2 regions of the Streptomyces sp. NPDC007856 genome follow, and region 1 is predicted to be linked to the other one. Evidence: riboswitches for the same ligand, from Rfam matches in the RefSeq annotation. Region 1 holds a riboswitch; the other holds the start of a gene.
The links. A riboswitch is a leader RNA that binds a small molecule or an ion and turns the genes downstream of it on or off. The one in region 1 is predicted to bind thiamine pyrophosphate.
Positions count from the first base shown of each region.

Region 2: linked by a shared signal. The riboswitch ahead of ACFYOH_RS22200 (thiamine ABC transporter substrate binding subunit) and the one ahead of thiO (glycine oxidase ThiO) in region 1 are both predicted to bind thiamine pyrophosphate.

Region 1 covers NZ_JBIAEC010000002.1:256,148-260,352, reverse strand. The annotation lists gene ACFYOH_RS05595 (thiazole synthase) at 1-792, opposite strand, end outside; gene thiS (sulfur carrier protein ThiS) at 796-1,014, opposite strand; gene thiO (glycine oxidase ThiO) at 1,011-2,183, opposite strand; TPP riboswitch at 2,181-2,292, opposite strand; gene ACFYOH_RS05580 (hypothetical protein) at 2,346-2,696, shown strand; gene ACFYOH_RS05575 (NAD(P)/FAD-dependent oxidoreductase) at 2,729-3,988, shown strand; gene ACFYOH_RS05570 (Rv2175c family DNA-binding protein) at 4,126-4,205, shown strand, end outside.
Region 2 covers NZ_JBIAEC010000009.1:132,334-136,538, forward strand. The annotation lists gene ACFYOH_RS22195 (ABC transporter permease) at 1-739, opposite strand, end outside; gene ACFYOH_RS22200 (thiamine ABC transporter substrate binding subunit) at 787-1,872, opposite strand; TPP riboswitch at 1,955-2,063, opposite strand; gene rlmN (23S rRNA (adenine(2503)-C(2))-methyltransferase RlmN) at 2,089-3,195, opposite strand; gene ACFYOH_RS22210 (hypothetical protein) at 3,308-3,514, opposite strand; gene ACFYOH_RS22215 (YceI family protein) at 3,768-4,205, shown strand, end outside.

The DNA of each region.
Region 1 (4,205 bases):
GAACGCCGGTCGCTCAGGATCCAGCCGGGCCAACCCCTCCGCAGGAGACGACGCCTGCGCGAGGTACCGCCGCGGAATCCGCCCCGCCAACCGAGCCAGCCGACCCCCCTCCACGGCATGCCGCATCGCCGCCGCCATGAGTTCCGGCTCCTGCGCCCGCGTCACCGCGGAGGCGAGCATCACCCCCGCACACCCCAGCTCCATGGCCAGCGCGACATCGGACGCCGTACCGGCCCCCGCATCCAGAATCACCGGCACACGCGCGTGCTCGACGATCAGCTGGAAGTTGTGGGGATTGCGGATCCCGAGCCCGGACCCGATCGGCGACCCCAGCGGCATGACGGCCGCACATCCCACGTCCTCCAGCTTCCGCGCCAGCACGGGATCGTCATTGGTGTACGGCAGCACCGTGAACCCGTCGTCGACCAGCGTCTCCGCCGCCTCCAGCAGCTCCACCGGATCCGGCAGCAGCGTCCGCTCGTCGGCGATGACCTCCAGCTTGATCAGGTCCGTGCCCAGCGCCTCCCGCGCCAGCCGCGCGGTCAGCACGGCCTCGCCCGCCGTGAAACAGCCCGCCGTGTTCGGCAGCACCCGGATGCCCAGCCTCTCCAGCACCGACAGCACCGAACCGTGCACGGAGGGGTCCACCCGCCGCATCGCGACCGTCGTCAGCTCCGTACCGGAGGCGACCAGCGCCCGCTCCAGCACCTCCAGGCTGGGCGCACCGCCGGTGCCCATGATCAGCCGCGACGAGAAGGTCGTACCCCCCAGGACCAAGGGATCGTCGGCCATGGCTCAGCCTCCCTGGACCGCGGTGAGGACTTCGACCCGGTCACCCTCGGCCAGCGCCGTGGTCGCCCACTGCGCGCGCGGGACGACGGTCTCGTTGACGGCGGCGGCCACCCCGGCGGGCGACGGGGCCAGCGACCGTACGACGGCGTCGAGAGTGGTGCCCGGAGCGATCTCCCGGCGCTCTCCGTTGACAGCGATGGAAACGGTGAGGGAGATGGTCATGCGGGCTGCTCCATGAGGACGGCGGCGCCGAAGCGCTGCGGCGTGAAGGGACGGGCTTCTTCCGGGAGCCGGCCGCTCGCCAGTACCTCGGCCAGCACATCCCCGGTGACCGGCGTGAGCAGCACCCCGTTGCGGTAGTGCCCGGTGGCCAGCAGCAGCCCTTCCAGGCCGGACGGGCCGAGCAGCGGCGCGTTGTCGGGGGAGCCGGGGCGCAGTCCGGCCCGGGTCTCGGTGAGCGGCAGTTCGGTGATGCCCGGCACCAGCTCATGGGCGTCGCGCAGCAGCTCGTACACCCCGCCCGCGGTGACGGTCGTGTCCCAGCCCAGCTCCTCGCTGGTCGCGCCGACGACCAGTTCGCCGTTCTCACGGGGCACCAGATAGACCTGGCTGCCGCGGACCACGGCCCGTACGGTACGGCTGAGGAACGGTGCGTACCGGCGCGGCACCGTCAGCCGCAGCACCTGCCCCTTCACCGGCCGCACCGGCGGCAGCAGCGCCTCCGGCACGCCCGCGAGCCGCCCGCTCATGCTGCCGGCCGCGAGCACCACCTGCCCGGCGCGCAACTCGGTGCCGTCCGCGAGCGTGACCCCGGCGGCCCGGTCCCGTACGACGTCCAGCCGCTCGGCCCACGCGCGGTGGAACACCACGCCGGCCCGCTCGCACGCGGCCACCAGCGCCGCCGCGAGCCGCCGCGGGTCGATCTGGTGGTCGCCGTCGACCCGCAGCCCGCCGCGCACCCCGGGCGCCAGCATCGGCTCCAGGCGCCGGCACTCCCGCCCGGACAGCCACTCCGAGTCCAGGCCGGAGCGCTGCTGCAGCGCGTGCAGTTCACGCAGATGGGCGCGGTCATCGGCGTCGAGGGCGACCGCGAGGGTGCCGCAGCGGCGGTAGCCGAGGTCGTGGCCGGTCAGCTCGGTCAGCTCGGCCGCGAAGTCCGGGTAGCGCCGGGCCGATTCCAGGTTCAGGGCGAGCAGTTTCTCCTCGCCGTAGTGCAGTTCGGTGACCGCGGCCAGCATCCCGGCCGCGACCCGCGCGGCCCCGCCCCCGGGCTCGGGGTCCACCACGGCCGTCGCGAGCCCGCGCTGCGCCGCGCGCCAGGCCGTGACCAGGCCGATGATTCCGCCCCCCAGGACAAGGACGTCGGACGTATCGGACGTACGTGACGACATGGGCGCCCAGCCCCTCCCTTCGCCGGCATGACCCGGATCAGGTTCGTACGGTCGGAGGCCGCCAGCCTCCCTCTCAGCCCGGTGCGTCCGGGCTCCCGCGAGTGCTTGTACGGTGGCCACCCTAGCCCGCCCCCCTCGTCACCCGTAAGGGAGCCCCTGCCGATGACCCGGTCGCTCGACGGACTGATCCTCGCCCCCGTGGCGGACCAAGCCCCAGGTCAGGTGGGTACCCGCACCCGGTTCGCGTACCACGAGGAGGACGGCGGGATCTGGGCCGAGTACGCGGGCGGCGATGTCGTACGCGGTCATCTGGTCGGCACCCGGGAGGGTGACCGGCTGGACTTCCGCTACGTCCAGCTGAAGACCGACGGGACGACCTCCTCGGGGCACTGTGTCTCCACGGTCGTGGAGCTGCCGGACGGGCGGGTGCGGCTGGAGGAGACCTGGGAGTGGGAGTCCCAGGCGGGCGCCGGTACGAGCGTTGTGGAAGAGGTCACCGGGCACGCCCGCTGACTGACGCGTTGTCACGTGTCTATGGTGATCGGGTGAGCGAGCAGACAGCGCAAGGGGGCACGTCAGCGGGGCGGCGCGTGGTCGTCGTCGGTGCGGGCATGGCCGGGGTGCAGACCGCGGTCGCGCTGCGGGAACTGGGCTTCAAGGGCCCCGTCACCGTGATCGGCGCGGAGCCGCACCAGCCGTACGACCGGCCGCCCCTGTCGAAGGCCGTGCTGCTCGGCAAGGCCGAGGACTCCGCCTTCGACGTGGACTTCGAGTCCCTCGGCGTCGAGCTGCGGCTCGGCTGCGAGGTGCTGGCCCTGCGCTCCGCCGAACACGAGCTGGACACCGAGGCGGGCCCGGTGCCGTACGACGTCCTGGTCCTCGCCACCGGCGCCGAGCCGATCACCCTGCCCGGCACCGAGGGAGTGCCCGGGGTGCATCTGCTGCGCACCCTGGACGACGCCGAACGGCTGAAGCCGGTGCTCGCCCGGCAGCACGACATCGTGGTCGTCGGCGCCGGCTGGATCGGCGCCGAGTTCGCCACGGCCGCCCGCGAGGCCGGCTGCGCGGTGACCGTCGTGGAGGCCGCCGACCATCCGCTCGCCGGTGCCCTGCCCCCCGAGGTCGCGGCCCCCATGACCGGCTGGTACGCCGACGCGGGTGTGGAACTGCGCACCCACGCGCGCGTGGAGCGCATCGAGCCCGGCGCGGTGGTGCTCGCCGACGGCACCCGGCTGCCCGCGGGGGCCGCCGTCGTCGGCATCGGCGCCCGCCCCGCCACGGCCTGGCTGGCCGGCTCCGGCGTCGAGCTGGGCCCGCACGGGGACGTCCTCGCCGACGACCGTCTGCGCACCTCCGTGGAGGACGTGTACGCCGTCGGCGACTGCGCCTCCTTCCCCTCCGCCCGCTACGGCGAACGGCTGCTCGTCCACCACTGGGACAACGCCCTCCAGGGCCCGCGCACGGTGGCCGCGAACATCCTCGGCGAGACCCCGGCGGTCTACGACCCGGTGCCGTACTTCTGGTCCGAGCAGTTCGGCCGCTTCGTGCAGTACGCCGGCCACCACGCCGCCGCCGACCGCATGGTCTGGCGCGGCGACGCGTCCGGCCCGGCCTGGACGGTGTGCTGGCTCCACGAGAACCGGCTGATGGCCCTGCTGGCGGTGGGCCGTCCGCGTGATCTGGCGCAGGGCCGGCGGCTGATCGAGGCGGGCCGCGCCATGGACCCGGAGGCCGTGGCCGACCCTGGAAAGCCCCTGAAGGATGCCGCGGTCGACCAGTCAGGGGGCTCCGGGCGGCGCCCGTAGGGGGCGCGGGGCTGTGTCTGATACGCGGCTACCGCCGCGTGGGCACGAGCAACCAGGACGAACCCGCACCCGGCGGACGACACAACCCGGGACCGACCACATCGCGGCCGAACCGGCGGAGCGCCTACGCTTGTCCTGTGACCGAGATTGACGCAAAGATCGATGCTCTCGTCCCCGCCTGGCTCACCCTCCCCGACATCGCCGAACAGTTCGGCGT
Region 2 (4,205 bases), on a different contig from region 1:
CGTGCACGGCGAGGATCGCGCCGACCGCGACGAACTGGACGAGGGTGAGGACAGCGGCCGTGGAAAGATCGAAGACATCGGAGGTCTGCCGGTAGATCTCCACTTCGAGGGTGGAGAAGGTGGGGCCGCCGAGGATCTGGACGACGCCGAAGGAGGTGAAGGTGAACAGGAACACCATCAGCGCGGCGGCGGCCACGGCGGGCGCGAGCGCCGGGAGGGTGACCTTCCGCCAGGCGCCGAGCGGAGACGCGCCGAGCATGCGGGCGGCCTCCTCCTGCCGGGGGTCGAGCTGGGACCACAGCCCGCCGACGGTCCGTACGACGACCGCGTAGTTGAAGAAGACGTGGGCCAGCAGGATCGCCCACACCGTGGTGTCCAGCCGTACGCCCCACAGGTCGTCCAGCAGGCCGCCGTGCCCGACGAGAGCGAGGAACGCGCTGCCGACGACGACGGTCGGCAGCACGAACGGGACCGTGACGACGGCCCGCAGCACCTGCTTGCCCGGGAAGTCGAGCCGGGCGAAGACATGGGCGGCGGGCAGCGCGAGCAGCAGGGTGAGCGCGGTGGACGCGAGCGCCTGCCAGGTGGTGAACCACAGCACGTGCCGGATGTCCGGCTGCGTGACCACGTCCGCGAGCCGCCCGAACTGCCAGACGCCGTCGACCTTCAGCCCGCGCGCGACGATCGCGGCCACGGGCCAGGCGAAGAACAGCGCGAAGAACGCGACGGGCAGGGCCATCAGCCCGAGCCGCGCCGCGCTCCCGCGCCAGTCCCTCCTGCGAGGGGCTACTTCAGTACGAGCGAGGTCCACGACCTGACCCACTGGTCACGGTTGGCGGCGATCTTGCCGGGGGCCATGGTCTCGGGGTGCTCGGCGGCCTTGCCGTACTCGGTGAACTCGGCGGGCACCTTCGCACCGTCGACCACCGGGTAGACGAACATGTTCAGCGGCATGTCCTCCTGGAACTCCTTGGAGACCAGGAAGTCGATGAACGCCTTGGCACCCTTGGGGTTCTGGGCGTTGCTGAGCAGCCCGGCGAACTCGATCTGCCGGAAGCAGGTCCCGTACGACACCCCGGTCGGGGCGGTGCTGGGCCGCTTCTTGGCGTAGATGACCTCGGCGGGCGGCGAGGACGCGTACGACACGACGAGCGGCCGGTCACCGCCGGCCTTCCTGCCCTCCGACGAACCGGAGAACTCCTGGTAGTAGGCCTGCTCCCAGCCGTCGACGACCTTGACGCCGTTGTCCTTGAGCTTCTTCCAGTAGTCCTGCCAGCTGTTGTCGCCGAACTGGGCGGCGCTGCCGAGCAGGAAGCCGAGGCCGGGCGAGGAGGTGGCGGCGTTCTCGGTGACCAGCAGGTTCTTGTACTCGGGCTTGGCGAGGTCGGCGAAGGACTGCGGCGGGGTCAGCCTGTGCTTGCTGAAGTAGGACTTGTCGTAGTTGACGCAGATGTCGCCGTAGTCGATCGGCGTGACCCGGTGCTTGTCCTTGTCGAGCTGGTAGGCGGCGCCGGTCTTGTCGAGGCCCTTGGCGGTGTACGGCTGGAAGAGGCCGTTGTCGAGGGCGCGGGACAGCAGGGTGTTGTCGACGCCGAAGAAGACGTCGCCCTGCGGGTTGTCCTTGGTCAGGATCGCCTTGTTGACGGCCTGCCCGGCGTCGCCGTCCTTGAGGACCTGGACCTTGTACCCGGTCTTCTTCTCGAAGTCCTGGAGCACGTTCTTGGAGACGGCCCACGAGTCATGGCTGACGAGGGTCACGGTCTTGGCGCCTGTGGACGACTTGGCGTGTGCCGACGCGTGCGTCGATCCGCACGCGGACAGCGTGATCAGGCCGAGCCCGACCGCCACGGCCACGAAGGTCTTGTTGTGCACTGGATGTCCTCCTGGGGTTGGCCAGGAAGAGACGCGGCCCTGCCCGGGCCTTTGTGGAAAGGACCCGGGCAGGGCGCAACAGCTCGAGTGATGACCGAACTTCCTACCCAGAATGACCTGGGCGAGGTTCAGAGGGTCTGCGGCCCTGTCCGCCGCACTCTCAGCGCTGTGGCGCTCCCCTGTCGGAATATGAAAATGTGATGGACGGTGGCCAGATTACCGCTCGGTGGCCGCCAGCTGACCACAGGCCCCGTCGATCTCCTGGCCCCGGGTGTCCCGGATGGTGACGGGCACACCATGGGCGGCGATGGCCTCCACGAACGCCTTCTCGTCCTCGGGCCGCGAGGCGGTCCACTTCGAGCCCGGAGTCGGGTTCAGCGGAATGAGGTTGACGTGCACGGGCTTGCCCTTGAGCAGCCGACCCAGCCGGTCCCCTCGCCAGGCCTGGTCATTGATGTCGCGGATGAGCGCGTACTCGATCGACAGCCGGCGCCCGCTCTTCTCGACGTACTCGAACCCGGCGTCCAGCACCTCGCGCACCTTCCAGCGCGTGTTCACCGGGACGAGGGTGTCGCGCAGCTCGTCGTCGGGGGCGTGCAGGGAGATCGCGAGCCGGCACTTGAAGCCCTCGTCGGCGAACCGGTGGATGGCCGGCACGAGCCCGACGGTGGACACGGTGATCCCGCGCTGGGAGAGCCCCAGCCCGTCGGGGGCGGGATCGGTGAGCGCCCTGATGGCACCGACCACGCGCTTGTAGTTGGCGAGCGGCTCCCCCATGCCCATGAAGACGATGTTGGAGAGCCGAGCAGGTCCACCCGGCACCTCGCCGTCCCTCAGCGCCCGCATCCCGTCCACGATCTGGTGGACGATCTCCGCGGTGGACAGATTCCGGTCGAGCCCCGCCTGCCCCGTCGCACAGAACGGGCAGTTCATCCCACACCCCGCCTGCGAGCTGATGCACATGGTGACCCGGTCCGGGTACCGCATCAGCACGGACTCGACGAGGGTCCCGTCGAACAGCCGCCAGAGCGTCTTGCGGGTGGTCCCCTCGTCGGTCGACAGATGCCGGACGACGGTCATCAGCTCGGGGAACAGCGCTTCCTGGAGCTTGGCACGCGATCCGGCGGGGATGTCGGTCCACTGCTCCGGGTCGTGCGCGTACCGCGCGAAGTAGTGCTGCGAGAGCTGCTTGGCGCGGAACGGCTTCTCCCCGATCTCGGCCACCGCGTCCTTGCGCTCGGCGGGCGTGAGATCGGCAAGATGCCGCGGCGGCTTCTGGGCTCCGCGCGGGGCGACGAAAGTGAGTTCTCCGGGCTTAGGCATGGCTGTACCAGTGTCGCAGATCCAATCGGGTGACCTGCGGGTGTCGCCTGCTACGACTACAGGAGGAGGGCTCAGCCGCGCGTGACTGAGCCCTCCTGGTCCGATGCGCCACTCAGAGGCAGGGGACGTTGGCGAAGCCCGGGTAATAGAAGCGCCCGGCCGGACCAGCGCTGTGGATGCAGCGGTCGAGGCTGGGGCTCTGGGGTTTCGGGCTCGCGGTGGCGGCGGTCGCGGTCGGGGCGACGAGTAGGGTCGCCCCCAGGATCATTGCCGCCACCGCCGATTTCTTGCCCGGCAGATGCCTCCGGAACGTCTTCATTGCCGCCCTCCTTCGGGCCGAGACGGGAGCGCCGCGCGGTTCACAGGGCGACGGTTCGGCGCTCGTGATTCCGCCTATCGTCATATGCCGCAGACATGACGTCAATACCCAAATCGGGACACTCGGACTAAAAGGGGATTGCGGTCGGCACGGGACGGTCGCCGTTACTACGACCTGTGAAGTTCTGCCGGGGAACGGTCGGGTTTCCTGATCGGGCCTTGTCCGGCCCACTGCGCTGCCGTAACCACGAGCCATGAACCTTTTCGGCCGCAACTCCTTCCACCGGCGCGCGCAGCAGTCCGCCACGCCCGTGGCGACCGCCGGCCCGGCGGCCGGTGCCACCGGTACCGCCGTTCTTCCCGATCCCGGGCTGGCGGCCCTCACCGGCGAGTGGCTGATCGATCCCGCCCACAGCAGGATCGGGTTCTCCGTGCGGCACGCGATGGTGACGACGGTGCGGGGCGCGTTCACCGAGTACGAGAGCCGTCTGTACTTCGACGGCCGCGAGCCGACCCGCTCCCGGGCCGACATCGTGCTGTACACGGCCAGCGTCGACACGGGTGTCGAGCAGCGCGACGCGCATGTGGTGGGCCGGCAGTTCCTGGACGCCGGGGCGCACCCGCGGATGACCTTCACGAGCACGTCCGTACAGCTCACGGGCGAGGACGTCTACCGCATGACCGGCGATCTC